Regions from separate parts of the Virgibacillus sp. Bac332 genome, predicted to be linked through region 2. Evidence: predicted binding sites of a transcription regulator. Region 2 holds the regulator's gene; the other holds the start of a gene.
What was found. Region 2 encodes LexA, which represses DNA repair genes until DNA is damaged. Its sites were predicted from a motif close to CGAACATATGTTCG; they were not measured.
Positions count from the first base shown of each region.

Region 1: the regulator LexA is predicted to act here: its motif matches at 6,866-6,879, upstream of D9782_RS06120 (ImmA/IrrE family metallo-endopeptidase).

Region 1 is NZ_CP033046.1:1,266,463-1,274,732, forward strand. Features, by position in the region: rRNA gene D9782_RS06065 (23S ribosomal RNA) at 1-1,210, shown strand, start outside; rRNA gene rrf (5S ribosomal RNA) at 1,352-1,467, shown strand; tRNA gene D9782_RS06075 (tRNA-Asn) at 1,580-1,654, shown strand; tRNA gene D9782_RS06080 (tRNA-Thr) at 1,661-1,733, shown strand; gene D9782_RS23940 (thiol-disulfide oxidoreductase DCC family protein) at 2,132-2,515, opposite strand; gene D9782_RS06090 (hypothetical protein) at 2,515-2,772, opposite strand; gene D9782_RS06095 (WYL domain-containing protein) at 3,194-3,409, shown strand; gene D9782_RS06100 (YolD-like family protein) at 3,409-3,726, shown strand; gene D9782_RS06105 (DUF421 domain-containing protein) at 3,729-4,415, opposite strand; gene D9782_RS06110 (Ger(x)C family spore germination protein) at 4,592-5,776, shown strand; gene D9782_RS06115 (hypothetical protein) at 6,107-6,322, shown strand; gene D9782_RS06120 (ImmA/IrrE family metallo-endopeptidase) at 6,401-6,850, opposite strand; gene D9782_RS06125 (helix-turn-helix domain-containing protein) at 7,032-7,382, opposite strand; gene D9782_RS06130 (helix-turn-helix transcriptional regulator) at 7,700-8,116, shown strand.
Region 2 is NZ_CP033046.1:3,262,224-3,270,493, reverse strand. Features, by position in the region: gene D9782_RS15660 (YxeA family protein) at 112-465, shown strand; gene D9782_RS15655 (hypothetical protein) at 622-861, opposite strand; gene D9782_RS15650 (DMT family transporter) at 980-1,336, shown strand; gene D9782_RS15645 (DMT family transporter) at 1,318-1,629, shown strand; gene D9782_RS15635 (undecaprenyl-diphosphatase) at 2,485-3,084, opposite strand; gene D9782_RS15630 (CBO0543 family protein) at 3,327-3,890, shown strand; gene D9782_RS15625 (hypothetical protein) at 3,980-4,273, opposite strand; gene D9782_RS15620 (hypothetical protein) at 4,369-4,554, opposite strand; gene D9782_RS15615 (polysaccharide deacetylase family protein) at 4,737-4,928, opposite strand; gene lexA (transcriptional repressor LexA) at 5,091-5,714, opposite strand; gene D9782_RS15605 (YneB family resolvase-like protein) at 5,997-6,635, shown strand; gene D9782_RS15600 (DUF896 domain-containing protein) at 6,753-6,989, shown strand; gene tkt (transketolase) at 7,096-8,270, shown strand, end outside.

The DNA of each region.
Region 1 (8,270 bases), 2.0 Mb from region 2:
AACTCGGCAAAATGACCCCGTAACTTCGGGAGAAGGGGTGCTCCTCTGCCGAGGAGCCGCAGTGAATAGGCCCAAGCGACTGTTTAGCAAAAACACAGGTCTCTGCGAAGCCGAAAGGCGAAGTATAGGGGCTGACACCTGCCCGGTGCTGGAAGGTTAAGGGGAAGCGTTAGCACTTTTGTGCGAAGCGTAGAACCGAAGCCCCAGTAAACGGCGGCCGTAACTATAACGGTCCTAAGGTAGCGAAATTCCTTGTCGGGTAAGTTCCGACCCGCACGAAAGGTGCAACGACTTGGGCACTGTCTCAACGAGAGACCCGGTGAAATTATACTATGTGTGAAGATGCACATTACCCGCGACAGGACGGAAAGACCCCGTGGAGCTTTACTGTAGCCTGATATTGAATGTTGGTACAGCTTGTACAGGATAGGTGGGAGCCATCGAAGCGTGAGCGCTAGCTTACGTGGAGGCATCCGTGGGATACCACCCTGGCTGTACGAACCTTCTAACCCAGGACCGTGATCCGGTTCGGAGACAGTGTCAGGCGGGCAGTTTGACTGGGGCGGTCGCCTCCCAAAAGGTAACGGAGGCGCCCAAAGGTTCCCTCAGAATGGTTGGAAATCATTCGCAGAGTGTAAAGGCAGAAGGGAGCTTGACTGCGAGACCTACAAGTCGAGCAGGGACGAAAGTCGGGCTTAGTGATCCGGTGGTTCCGCATGGAAGGGCCATCGCTCAACGGATAAAAGCTACCCCGGGGATAACAGGCTTATCTCCCCCAAGAGTTCACATCGACGGGGAGGTTTGGCACCTCGATGTCGGCTCATCGCATCCTGGGGCTGTAGTCGGTCCCAAGGGTTGGGCTGTTCGCCCATTAAAGCGGTACGCGAGCTGGGTTCAGAACGTCGTGAGACAGTTCGGTCCCTATCCGTCGTGGGCGTTGGAAGTTTGAGAGGAGCTGTCCTTAGTACGAGAGGACCGGGATGGACACACCGCTGGTGTGCCAGTTGTTCCGCCAGGAGCATAGCTGGGTAGCTACGTGTGGCAGGGATAAGTGCTGAAAGCATCTAAGCATGAAGCCCCCCTCAAGATGAGACTTCCCATCACTTCAAGTGAGTAAGATCCCTCAGAGATGATGAGGTTGATAGGTTCGAGGTGGAAGCGTGGTGACACGTGGAGCTGACGGATACTAATCGATCGAGGACTTAACTAACTTCTTTTGGTTGTCGTTGAATGATCTCTTATTTAGTTTTTAGGGTACAAATGAATAAGTAATGTATCCGCCTATAGATATGAGAAAGCATCAAGCAAGGAATGGTTCCGAGCAGATGTTGATTTATCGAATTAAGAAATGTCTGGTAGCAATGGCGGAGAGGTCACACCTGTTCCCATGCCGAACACAGAAGTTAAGCTCTCCAGCGCCGATGGTAGTTGGGGCTTTGCCCCTGCAAGAGTAGGACGCCGCCAGGCATTTTTTTATACTTATTTATAAGTAATACTATTACTATATTTACATGTATATTTTTTATGGTATGATAAAAGGTAATACTGTGTACCTAGCTTAATTATTGATCTATCCTATTCCACAGTAGCTCAGTGGTAGAGCTATCGGCTGTTAACCGATCGGTCGTAGGTTCGAATCCTACCTGTGGAGCCATTTTATGCTTCCATAGCTCAGTCGGTAGAGCACCACCATGGTAAGGTGGGGGTCAGCGGTTCAAGTCCGCTTGGAAGCTTTCCTATAAACCTTGAGATGCAAGGGTTTAAATAAAAGAACACCACTTTTTTATTAGTGGTGTTCTTATTTTTGATACGAATTTGATACGAATGATATTTATTTTTGATAGGGATTGTACCAACGAAAAGCACAAAAAATACGCTTCGGAACTATTTTGGGTTATTCTTGTATCATTCTAAATAATTTACCATTTTAATCTGATTATATAGAATTTTAAGCTATATCTTTGTTTTTAGAGAATATAACAAAGCAAATAGCCATTATATTTAAAAGTAACATTATTCCATAATATATATTTGAAGTGTCATCGAGGTATTCGAAAAAGTACCGAATGATATTCAAAGACAGTATAATAATTAAAATAATTATTTTACGACTCATGTAGACATCCTTTCTTTAAAGAAAATATTTTCTTTCACTTTGAGTTGGTAAAGTACATTTAATTTGTTTACTTATTCTCTTCCTATATTTAGCAACTAATTTATAGAAAAAGTTTCTTATCGGTTTTGGTACTATTTTTAATATAAGTATCGGAAAAAATAATTTATTTGCTTGAGCTATTACGTGGAGAATTGCATCTGAGTATATATACATTTTATTAGAATTAATTAATATTATGCTATCCACGTTATCTCTAATTTGGTTTTCCATTTTAAAATCATTGTACCATTTGCTATTAAAACTTGTAATCCTTAGCGATTTGTTCTTGTTTATTTTTAAAAGAAATTTAATAAAGTTACTACAAAAGTTGCATTCTCCATCATAAACTAGAATCACCATTAAATTTCCTTCTCCTCTCTTTGAATACCTATATATTTCAAATTAGTAACTTTATCTTTAATATACTTAAAGCGATGGCTATATTCTCTATCACTCATAAATTGCAAGTCTAAAACAATCATAATAGCACCAAATGAACTAGACCCATAAAAACAATAATACTTAGATGAAACAGGATTGAGCCAAGTAAGCTTAAATAAGCGAGTATATTTATTGAACACAAAAAAAGGAAAGAATAACTGTGTGAATATAGCCAAATAAGCTCCTAATGTCAGTAATAATGGAGAATTCAATATTAAGTGCTTCAAACCTTCAAACTAATTCATGCTAAAGGCACCTATATTTAGAATATAATACAACGCTGTTCCATCGGAGTTGTTCTTATTAATCTAAAATTTATGTTTCTGATGAATTCTATATAGTAAATGGTTCAACGGATAATAGGGATTGTACCAATGAAAAGCGAAAACATACGCTAAGGAACTGTTCAGAAAACCAGAATTTCCAGCGTAATCCTTATATTTCTCCTTGTCTTATGCTCCTACTTCTCTAGTTTTTTTAATTACCAATCTTTTTCTATTTTCCATCATTCTGGGATAAATTGTCACTAAATAATACGTATATATGTTCGTTTTTTATGATATAATAAGAACAAACGTTCTTGGTGGTGACCTTATTATGAAAGGATTGCTGAATCGTTCTGTCAAAAGTAAGCAAAAAATAATTATTATTTATTTGGATAGCAATAATAATGTAACTGAGCGTTATATCCGTGTTCTAGAAATACGCGAAAAGAGTATTTTGGCTTATTGCTTCTATCGGAAAAAGGTGAGAACATTTACGCTAAAGAATATTCTTTCAGCAGGATTAGTTAGAAAGCGAGTGGGTGCGTAATGAGTGTAAATGATCGAGGAAGTATTAAATGGACCGCAATGATGATGCCGGAGCATATAGAGTTATTGAAGCAAACATGGCAAGAACAAGAGCGCAAACAAAAACCTATTATAGATGAACAAAAACAAGAGGAAATTAACTTGAAGCTGCAAATGGCAGTGAAAAATGAGCTAACCATCGATTTAAAGTATTTTTTGAATCACGATTTTTATAAAGCTAAAGGGAAAGTAGTCAGTATTGATAGACAGAACAGGTATATAAAAGTGGCAGGCCAATATTTACCTATAGAAAGTATTATTGATGCCTGGATTGATTAAATTTACTTTTTACTAGCAATATATAGTGCGCCATTTTGTTGAATTTCAGCATAAAAGACATCCGATATGGAAGGTACTCCCCTTAATTGAAGTTGCTTTTCTAACCAATGCTTATTTAGGTTTAAGGCAATTAAGTTATTTGTATTAATCTTTCCGTCAGCAATTACAGTCGTTGAGGTAGGTGGAATGCTATTCGTGGCTGGAGGAATGTTCATATCTTTTTTGGTTAACGATTGTTTCGCCTCTTTCTTCATGACGGATAGACTGCCATCTGTTTCAAATATTGCATATTCGACATCCGAGACAGCGAAAACGTTTTTCTTCCTCAATAAAAGGTTTAAATCGTCAATATCTAATCTACTTTTCCGAAGCTCATCCTCCACAATTTCTCCTTTTCGAATAAGAATAATTGGTTCCCCTTCAATAACGTAACGAACGCGTTGTGATTTTATATCTAAAAAACCAAGAAATATGGTAAAAGCACTCCAGCATAGTAATGATAATATTCCATGGAATAGACTGAGTGTAGGGTCAACTGCAAATGAAGCAGCTAATGTACCGATTGAAATAGCAGAGACAAAGTTAAAGAAGGTAAGCTTAGAAATTTCTTTTCTTCCCATAATTCTTGTTAATGCAAGTAAGATAGTAAAGGAAACAGCTAACCTTAGTACTAATTCGATAGTGGACATAATAAGCCTCCATAAACAAAAGGTGTTTTTAGTATTGTTCCAAACATTGGAATTAAAATGTATGAATTAGGATAATTAAAAGGTTGCAGTATAAACAAATAAGAGAAAATTATAGGTACCATCATCGACAGTTCGATACATCACTATTTGGCGATTGACAATTGGAAGGGAAGCAAATGAAGAAATATTATCTCTATATTTTTATTAGCTTGAGTATGTGCTTGTTTTTAACGGGATGCTGGGACCGCGTGGAGATTGAGAATCGAGGCTTTACCGTTGGTTCAGCGATTGATCTAGTTGAAAAAAAAGAAGATGGTACGTTTGAACTAATGCTTACCAACCAAATGGTTGTCCCCTCTGGATTAGGGTCTCCTTTACAGGGAGGTAGTGGTGAGCAAAAAGCATATAAAAATATAACTGCAACGGGCGAAAGTATTTTTGAGATTACCCGAGAAATGTCGACATTATCAAGCAAGACTCCTTTTTTCCAACATATGAAGGTATTAGTTGTTTCAGAAGACATCGTTAGAGAACCACATCTATTTGGAAATATACTAGATGTTCATATTCGCGATCATGAAATGCGTAGAGGGATAAGACTTGTCATAGTAGAAGGAAAAGCAAAAGAGGCGTTAAATATCCTACCCATAGATGAAAAAGTACCTGCACTATATATTGAGTCTTTGATGGAGAACAACTATAAAAATGCAAGCTCACTACAGCCAGTTCATATAGGACAAGTTCAAGAGTTACTGCTAAGTAAAAACAGCTACACGATTCCAGAATTACAGATTGTTAACGATCATTCCGTTAAGTACAAAGGAGCTGCTGTATTTCAAGGTGATACCAATCACATGATATACTCCTTATCTGATGATGAAACCATGGGGCTAAGCTTTTTGACTGATACGAAACAAAATGGACCGATAAAAATCAAGGTAAATGGACATATGGTTGTCATAGAACTAACAGATGTTAAACAAGATATATACTTTAAAAATAAGAAAAAGGAAAACTTACAGGTCGATATAAATATTGATGTTAAAGGGAATATTGGTGAGAGATATGGACTTACTAGTGTATTTAGTAAAAGCTATATAAATAAGGTGAAAGCGGCAACAGAGCGAAAGGTGCGGGCACTGGTTGAAGGAACTATCAACAAGGTGCAAAAAGACTTAAAAGTGGATGTGCTGGGGATTGGTGACAAGCTGTATCGGCGACATTATGATTTCTGGAATACGGTCAAAGACGATTGGGAGAAAGGAGAAAATTATTACTCCCAAAGTAATATTCGTGTGAATGTAAATGTGAAAATTAAAATGGTAGGCTCCTCAGACAAAGTAGAAACGATCAATAAATAAAAAAAACATGCATCCCAATAGCTGTTTGGGGAAGCATGTTTTTTTGTAAGTTAAGAAAGTATAAAATCAGTGCAATGACTGCGTTAAGCCAAGTAGTTATTTTGAAATGTTAGATGTATATTGGCAATGCTCCGACGAATTACTTCGCTTTCCGCGGGCACGGCCTCAACTAACTTTGCAAAGAAGAACACGTTGCAAAGTGGATTTTCGGCTCGTGCTAATCCCGCAGGAGTCTACGTAATTCGTCTCCGCTATGAGAAGGTGCACCAATTCTTGTCATAAGTAATAGGTTGACTTTTTTTACAATGGGTAAAGTGAAAATCGCTATCCGTGCGTATAAAAGCAGCTGTGTTACTTCATGCTAGCGTTGTAGAGCCTGATAATAGCGAAGGCCGGATACTTCAACTCCTGTGGGAAATGTTTGACCTGAAGATCCACTTTTTTGAGCGGGTTTTGCTAAAAAAGTTAGCTGAAGGACAAACCCCACGGAAAGGGAAGTGGGCAGCCGGAGTGGTGGTCAAGCAAGCAGTAGCTATTATTCCATAATAGCTACTAGAGAAAGCGTAAATCTGAGCATTTAGTGATAAGGATTGAGCGAATTTTGCTCAGTCTTTTTTGCAATTTTTATATAAATTTATTTTTATACATCTCTAATCGCTTGCATGCAAACTCGTATTCTACATTGAATAGGTGCATAATTTGATATGGGGATGCCTTAGGAATGCGTTGTAGCATGAACGTAGGTACACATAAGTGGTAGCTAAAATAATTTGCTTGCCACTCTTGCAGTTCAATGAAGGCTTGAGGTAAATATTCCTGACGACCAGCATGCCATAGGTTATGTGCTATTTCATGGGCAAATTCCTGCCATTGAACTTGTTCGTTATTAGTGGCATTTAAAAAAATAATGCATTTACCATTCTTGTACACAGTTTCGCTGCTAAATTCCCAAAAGTATACGGGTATTTTTAAGGAGTTAGATATATTCTCGATTCTTAGCTCAGTAGGGATCTTTATGTTAATTTTTGCTAATAAATGTTGGATGTAGTCTTCTGTCCTTGAATATAAATACATAGTAGCCCCCTTAATGGAATGTATGTTCGTTTTTGGTGTAAAATAGATGGTGCACAATGTTGTACACCTAGTATATTTCATGTATATGTGGAATCAGAAAAGGGTATATTTAGTGACCATGTAACTAAAGCTTACCAATTAATAATGCTCATACTCAATTAAAATATGATGAACTAAAAAATCATGTCTGATCCTCTTCTTTAAAGGCCTCCCAGATTCTTTTAAGTCTACGGAGGTCTTCTTCTTTATTTTTTGGTAATTCTTTATACCATCTCTCTAAAGATGGGTCATTACGAAAGGCTGCAAACGCTTCTTCTTCCGAAAGCCTAGGATCATCAGATCGCCCTAGTAAATAATCTGTTGTACTAGATAATACAGTTGCCAACCGATCCAATTCATGATCTTTGATCGGTCTATCTCCTAGTTCAATTCTGTTCATAACACTCACATTTAAATGAACACGTTTGGCAAGTTCGCGTTGACTCCAATTTCTACTTTCCCTTAACTCAATAATTCTTTTTCCTATATTCAACGTAAACACCACTTTCTATATCAGCAACTAAATCATATCATAATTTCCAAAAAAGAAACAATTCATTTCTTAAACAGAAATACTTTTTTTGACATTTCTAATATAGCAATGTATGATAAGAACACATGTTCTATTAATTAAAAATGAATGGCTGGGAGGAAGTAACATGTGTTCAAACAAAAATAGGAGTGTAAGGAACAACAATTGTGTTAAATGGGTAGTCAATGAATATAGGCGAGATAAGCGAACCGGTCCACTATCACCAATATCAAGAAGTAATTATGCGCAGCTTTTATTTGAAAAGGGGGCGGGCTTCCATGAACAAGGAACAAATCGAGAGTACGTTAAAAGATTATCATTGGATGATTAAAGAAATAAATCGACAACGTAAGCTTTTAAATGAGGATATTGGTACAAGGTTGGTAGCTCCTTCAGGGATAGAATCATCACTCCCAAAAGCACAGGGAACCGTAAGCGATCCAGTAGCACAGGAAGTAATAAGGCGGGATAAGAAGAGTTCTTGGATTGTTAAACTAGAGAAGAAAGTGTTATTTATTCAAGAAAGATTGCCAGCTATCAAAGACCCTAGAGAGGCTACGGTTTTAGAATGCATGCTTGATGGGATGACAATAAGTGCTATAAGTCAGCATATGGGACTTTCAAGAAGGCATATTTATAACATTAAAGAATCAATTGTAGACAAAATTTCACAGTTTACACACTCTTCTCAGTAAATGACAAGTTAGAATAGCTTGATGTAGACTAGAGTCAAGCAAGATAAATCAACAACGATTTCTCACAGATGCATGTCCGAAATGACGTAAAACTAAACATTTCTTAGCTATCGATAGATATTAAAAAGTCGTGAATGCGCCAATGCGTGTTTAG
Region 2 (8,270 bases):
ATCATTCATTCTTACAATAATGTCATCAAGATGAAAGGTAATTCTATGGCTAGTAGCTATCTGATCTTTTAAGCTATGAATAAATATGATATTAAAAGTGGGGTGATGTAGATGAAGAATATGTTGAGGATACTATTCATTTTGCTAGCCATTATAGTTATAGCTCTGTTTGCCTTTACTGCGTTAGTAAAAAATGAAGTGGCAGATATGCTTAATCCTCTTATTCCTAAAACGAGTGTTTACGTAAAAATTGACGGTACTGCTAAAGAGGTGGAAGGACCAAGATATGAATATACATTATCGGGGTATGAAAAATCTGGTGATGTACGAACTGTAACATTTTCGGCTAGTAAAAAACTACGGGAGGGAGCTTATATTCGCTTAACAACTAAACGTAGTTATGTAAAGGAATGGGAGGAAGTTCCATATGATACTATACCAGAAGATGCGAAAGAAAAACTGTGAGTTCCATTCTATTAAATATACACAGGTATGTTGATGGGAGCTAAGTGGTTTGACAAGTAAATTTGATTTGCTCACTAAAATGATCTAAAGACAAGTTACACAAATTGATCTATATGTAAAAAAATAAAATGAAACTATCATCAGTGGGGATTCTGTTTATTCCCCACTGATTGTTCCTACCACAAGGGTATGACCTAATGGCCTTATACCAATCGGACAATTACTGGCAGTCGATCCCTCACTTACTAATATTGGCTTTCCTTGAAGTGGGAATGTTACTGCCTGTGATAATGCTGGATACGAGGCAATGAAAATCAAAATACGATATTTGGTAGCGAATAGTAAAATCCGTAAATATCTTTCATTTACGGTTTTTTTGCGTATGATAGAATTCATGATGTAAATATCTTCATGTAATGCTTACTATTCCGACATTTTATTCGTTTATTGATATTCATTAAATCTATTGTTATATTGGAAGATGTATATATTTTTATATAAAGGGGGTAATTATTTGAGATTTTGGATAGGTTTAGGACTAGCTGTTATTTTTGAGGTAATCGGTGTAATTTTTTTAAATTATTCCTACGGACTAACCAAGCTTATCCCAACGATCATTGCGATTACTTTTTATTTATCCTCTATTTTATTATATATGTGGAATACTAGAGGAAAAGAAGTAGGAGTAGTTGGGGCATTGTTTGCTGGACTTGGGACGATTATAATCCTTTTAGTAGGTTTTTTTGCATTTGATGAAAAAATTTCCACACTTAAATTAATAGGTATTATTTTGATCCTAATAGGTGTAGTTAACCTTAGTAAAAACCCTAAACAAAAAGGAGTGGTGCAGAAATGGGAATATCTCTCTTAATGATATCAACCATTTGTGCTGTTGTTGGCCATATATTTGTCAAAAAAACAGATGGTATGACAAAAATAAGGTACATATTGTCAGCATTAGTTTCGTTTATGGCAGCTATAACGCTATTATCCATTGCTATAAAATACATGAATATGGGTATAGCTTTTGCGATATGGTCAGGACTGTCTATTGTCTTTAATAATTTATTTAATATAATCGTATACAAAGAAGAATTTTCTTTTCGTAAATTAAGAGGTCTATTATTCATTATTGCAGGCGTTGTTATATTAGAAGCCTTTTGAATGAATAAGGTAAAACCAAAATAATTACGTTACATACATCTCACATATGTCAATATAGTCAGTTAGAAAGCTATGTTGACATATAGTAGATTATTAAAGTGCTAAGGAATTTTCTTGTTTAACGTAATTTTCTGTCAATTAAGACGTAGATCACATATCGCATATATTTATACTATATATCTTTAGTTTTTAAATGTCAATAGTATATATTCCTAATAGTAATTCTTAAGAATCAGCAGGATGATAGAAGAAAGAACTTTTGTGCTGGTTTTGTACAAACAAGCCAGTTATATTCTTGATGAGGTTAATGGCAAGGGGGAGAAATTACGTAATCAATGTAGTAAGGAAAATCGGCTTTTTAAGTCTATAGATGTAAAAATTACTAGATTCTATCATCTGGTAATAGGGATAAAGCTCAAACTTTTTCTATACCAGCCTGTGTTATTAATGAATACCCTTATCTTAGGGGATTTGCAAACTCCATAATTTCTCGGTTAACTAGCAATAGATCTATTTAGTTATTCTGATAATATGTACCAAACTTCTTAGAAGGTGAAACTTCAATCAGTGGGGGGGACTTTCTTTTCACTACTGAGTTGTTAGTACCACAAGGATATAACTTAAAAAATTTTGCGTTTAATGGAAGTGGATCCATCGATTACCAATATTTTTCACTTTATTGCTTGAAGTGGGGGTCTTGCTGCCAGTTATATGAAGAATAAACAGTAATGAAAAACAGAAGCTTGTAACTCTGACACAATAAAGAGAGTAAGCTTCTGTTTCTTATATTTCTATGTATAAATTAAAAACGTTAAGAAAGAGGAGTATCGCTTATTTTTATTATCCTTTTATATGTTAATGCTCTTTAGATTTCATTTTTGCTGGCAGTATTAATCGCTCTCCTTTTTCGTAAATAACTAACAATTTCCTTATAATAGTAAGCTTCGGTACTATTTGATACACAAGTATTGCAACTAGAATACTAATTATGGCTCCTACAAAGACATCTGCTGGATAATGTACACCTACCCAAATTCGTGATAGTCCTAAAATCAAGGCTAACATCATCCAAAACACCTTCGCTTGCTTTTTGAAAAGCCAGAAAGTCATACAAAAAGAAAAGAAGAATATCGTATGATCACTTGGAAAAGAATTATCTACCGTATGTTCTACAAGCTTATGGACATTAGCAAGTTCAGCAAAAGGTTGATGATTAGAATGGAATTTCCCTACAAATTTTCCGACTATTTCTGCTAACACAAACGTAATGGAGCCGCAAATAATCATAAGCTGATTGTTTTTTTGTCTTCTAAACCAGAAAATGACGATGCCTAGAACTAAAAAAAATATCATATATTCAGCAATGAACGTCATAATTGGATTTAGTATGGAAAACTCCTTACCTAGATTATTCACCATTCGAAACAAGTCAATATTCATTTGATTAAGATTCATAAAACTTTCCTCCTTAGGGTTCTGAGGAAAGTATAGTTATTTTATTTACAATATGGTATTTATTTTCCTTACATCATTCTTACAATCTTGCAAGAATAGAGTCGACGAATTGAAAAGGGGATTTGAAGAGAGCTTATTTACTTTATATATTACTATGAGCATTTTTTAATTAATCAAGTTCATTTGACTATACATAAATGGTAATAAATTACACAAGCTATGTTTATAACGGAGGGATAATAGTGACAGTTAACGAAGGATTACAACAAACAGAAAATGCTTATAATCAATTAGTTGAAGTGAATCGCTTAATGGTAGATGCTGTATTTAACGCATTTTTGTTTTCATGGCAATGGTGGCTAGGTATTGGATTATTTATCATACCTTGGCTCATTTGGTTCTTGTTTAGGAATAAGAAAAGTACAGGGCGGCTTTTAATCGGGGGATTTATCACCATCATTCTTTCATTGTTAATTGACCTTATTGCTTTATCATATGGTTTATGGTCTTATCCTATGAAATTCTCTCCAATATCACCTTTATTATTTCTTCCATATCACTTGGCAATGGCTCCCGTTGCAGTCATGTTTGTTCTACAAATTAAGCCAAACTGGAATCCGTTATTAAAAGGTAGTATTTTTGCTGCAATCGCCGCATTTGGAGGAATGAATTTATTTAATGCAATTGATTTTTATAATCCAAAGGGTTGGTCAACATTCTATGACTTTTTTATCTACTTATTTTTAATTATGATAGCGTATCTTTTTTATAATATGGATAGCTATAAAAAAATAACCGATAAATAATATAAGGATTCAAATTGAGTTTATGAAATATGTATTGTAGAGTTAGTCAAAGATTTAGCGATGAAATCAAGAAGAAAGTCTTCTTAATTTCATCGCTTATTTAACTTTGGCCTGATAAAGTCATCTACATTTTTCATTTTTCGTTTCTCTCGATTTGTTAATTTATCTAGTCTACTAACCGCCTCTTCAAATTCTTCATTGGATATTTGCTTAGAAGCTAATAGTGTACATAGCATAGCATAGGCGATCGGTTTGGTGTCGACATGCACATTTACATCGACATCTGAATTACCGCTATGTTTAACAGCGGATTTATTTGTAATGTGTTGATCTGGAAAACCGTCGTCATATGGTTTTAACGAAAATAGATTAGGTCTCTCCATTAAAAATCACTCACCTTTTAAAGGATAAGTGGGATACATAAGAATATATCCCACTATATTTTTTCTTTTTCTTCTTCTTTCTCCTTGAATCAGCATCAGAGCTGACATCTACATAGGATTCCCACTATTAGAGATTTTTGCAAAGGTACATTTCGATTCCTCGATTTTAGATCGTTGTCATTATCATTTATAATAACGTCACCACCGAAGTCATCGCCGTTTGCGTCTGTCACACCTGCTACATCATCATTTCTTCCACCACATCTACTATTTTTCCACATATTATTTCCTTCTTTTCATTGATATAATGCTAATATATTCAATGTTCATATATTTGAGATGGCTTGTGTCTTATGATAAACGTTTTATTTTGTCTGATAGCCAATTAAATGCGGTAACAATCATGTTTATGAAGGAAAAAATATGCCTTCTACTCAGAAGGCTATGTATAATAGTCTTGATTTTATGGATAAAAGAGCAATGGATTAAACTGATTAGTACTACCATAGAGGAGTAATTCAAAGACCGTTACCATTTGGTAATTCAATCTTTGAAAATAAGCCAATATGTCCTCTAATGATTCAACTGTTTGACTACGATTTCCACCAGAGTCATCCAGTAAAATAATATCCCCAGGTGTCACATTTGACTTCACATGATTGGCAATTTTTTAGCCCCTGGTCTTCTCCGGTCTTAGGGCGATTCGTGAAATCACCTCGTTTCTGGGTGCAGGAGCTAGACATGGCTCACGCCCATCTTTATCCACATAGACAAATTTTATTTCCTAGACTATAAAAAAACTGCCAATTGGCAGTTTTTAATGGATGTTTCTATATAGACCGATAACCTTACCTAGAATCGTTACGTTATCGTAAATAAGTGGTTCCATTGTTGAATTTTCAGGCTGTAAACGAATATGATCCTTTTCTTTAAAGAAACGTTTAACCGTTGCCTCATTTTCATCTGTCATCGCTACAACGATATCACTGTTGATAGCAGTGTTCTGTTGCTTTACTATTACCATGTCTCCATCCAAAATACCGGCTTCTATCATACTTTCACCTTCAATGACAAGTACAAATAAGTTATCATCTGGACTCGCACTATTGGATGGCAATGGAATAAATTCCTCAATATTCTCTACTGCTGTTATTGGAAGACCGGCAGTAACTTTTCCAATGACTGGTGCATAGCGCGCTTCATTTCTAGGTATATTATTATCTTGAGAAAGATCTAATACCTCTATAGCTCTAGGCTTAGTAGGATCTCTGCGAATAAAACCCTTACTTTCTAGCCTGGAAAGATGACCATGAACAGTTGAACTAGATGCTAGTCCAACGGCTTCGGCAATTTCACGTACAGAAGGTGGGTATCCTTTTTTTGTTACTTCATCTTTAATGTAGTCAAGTATCATTTGCTGCCTTTTCGATAGTTTAGTCATGTATTGATCACCTCGCACATAGGATTAATTATAACTAGTTTACCATCGGGTTGTTGGAAATGCAAACGTTCGTTCGAAAAACACCTTGACAAGATCGTATGTTCGTGTAATACTTAAAACAACAAGCGAACAAAAGTTCCTATACTGATAAGGAGGCCTGTTTCAATGTTCCAAAAAATAACAAAAACAGACGCATTCTACCTCATTGCTTTTGCACTAACGCTCGGATTCTTATATTATTCTATTATCACTAGTTAATTATTTTCATAGGGAGATAGTATGTTGAGGGCAATTATTTATTGCAGAGTTAGTACAGATAAGGAAACACAGGAAACGTCACTTGCAAGACAAAAGCATGAATTAATGGAATTAGCAACAAACAATCATTTAACGGTTAGTTGTTGCATCCAAGAACAAGAGAGTGGCTATAAGATTGATAGAGATGGCATTTTTCAGTTGCTTGATCTGTTTTCTGATGGAGAGGCAGACTGTTTACTCATTCAGGACGAAACTCGTCTAGGTAGAGGTAATACAAAAATAGCGCTGTTCCATCAACTACATAAATTAAACATACCCATCTATACTTCTTACCATGATGGTAAGTTAGAACTATCTGAAGCAGATTCCATGGTTCTTCAAATTGTTGGCATTGTGGAAGAATATCAGCGAAAAATACATAATGCTAAAATAAAAAGAGGTATTCAAAGAGCTATTAAAAACGGCTATAATCCTAGTAACAATTTATCCAATCAAGATAAGGCACCTGGTCGTGAGCGAAAGACTTTTCCTATTGAAGAAGTGGTACGTCTGCGGGAAAACAATCTGACATTCGAAGAGATTGCCACTACATTAAATGGATTAGGTTATTCCGTTTCGAAGGCTACGGTCCATAGAAGGTATCAGGAATTTCAAAATACTTGAATATATGATATGGTAGAGGTAAGATAAAAAGGCAAGAACACTAATTATGTTCTTGCCTTTTCTATTTTCGTACAACTACAATTTCAAAACTTTCTATATGAAACTGGAGGTTATTAGATGCTATCTAAAGATAAAATAGAACGTATAAATGTATTAGCAAAAAAAGCAAAAGAAGAAGGTCTATCTGCAGTTGAAAAGAAGGAGCAAGAAAAGTTACGTCAAGAGTACTTGCAAAACGTTCGAAGCTCATTTAAAAATCAATTTAAATCGATGACAGTTGTTGACCCAAATGGCAATGATGTAACACCACAAAAGGTAAAGGACATGCAAAATCAAGAAAAAGATAAAGAGTAAGTGTCATGGTACTTGACACACACATTGTTTTGCTTGTGGCAAACTATGTTTCGTTATAGAATAAAAAGAGTATACAAAAGCTTGGAATAGTGGAAGGAGTAATCTTATGTCGAATATGGAACAACAATCAATTAATACCATTCGTACGTTATCCATTGATGCCATTGAACATGCAAATTCTGGACATCCAGGATTACCAATGGGAGCTGCACCGATGGCATATACATTATGGACTGACTTTATGAATCATAATCCTAAACATTCAACATGGTTTAATCGTGATCGCTTTGTACTATCGGCAGGGCATGGGTCAATGCTGCTTTATAGTTTACTACATTTATCAGGATACAATGTAACCATTGAGGACTTGAAATCATTCCGTCAATGGGGTTCTAAGACACCTGGACATCCAGAAGTTCATCATACAGATGGTGTAGAAGCCACCACAGGACCGCTCGGACAAGGTATCGCTATGTCTGTTGGAATGGCAATGGCAGAAGCTCATCTTGCTGCAAAATTTAATACGGAAGATATAAATATTGTCGACCATTATACGTATGCCATTGTAAGTGATGGAGACTTAATGGAAGGAATTTCACACGAAGCCGCTTCACTTGCTGGTCATTTAGGCTTAGGTAAACTAATTGCTTTATACGATTCGAATGATATATCACTTGATGGTGATCTAAATCGTTCATTCTCTGACAACACAGAACAACGCTTCAAGGCTTATGGATGGCAAGTGTTAACTGTTGAGGATGGCAATGATGTAAACGCAATTCGAAATGCTATTAAAGCTGCGCAAACGAATAGTGAGCAACCTACACTAATTGAGATAAAAACAGTAATTGGATATGGGTCACCCAACAAATCAGCATCTGCTGCTTCCCATGGGGCTCCTCTCGGCACAGATGAAGTAAAATTAACAAAAGAATTCTATAATTGGGGACATGATGATTTTCATGTACCACAGGAAGTATACGCAGATTTTAACGAAAAAATTGTTAAGCATGGTGCTGAAGTAGAAGATAATTGGAATCAACTACTAGAAGTATATAAAGAAAGATATCCTAAATTAGCAAGCGAATTTGAACTCGCTTTAAATGGTGAATTACCTGTCGATTGGGAAAAAGACCTTCCAGTATTTGAGCCTGATAAGGATACACTAGCTACAAGAGCTTCCTCAGGTAAAGTACTGAATGCAATTGCAAAAGCTGTACCGAACTTCTTTGGTGGAAGTGCGGATCTAGCTGGCTCGAATAAAACTACAATAAATGATGA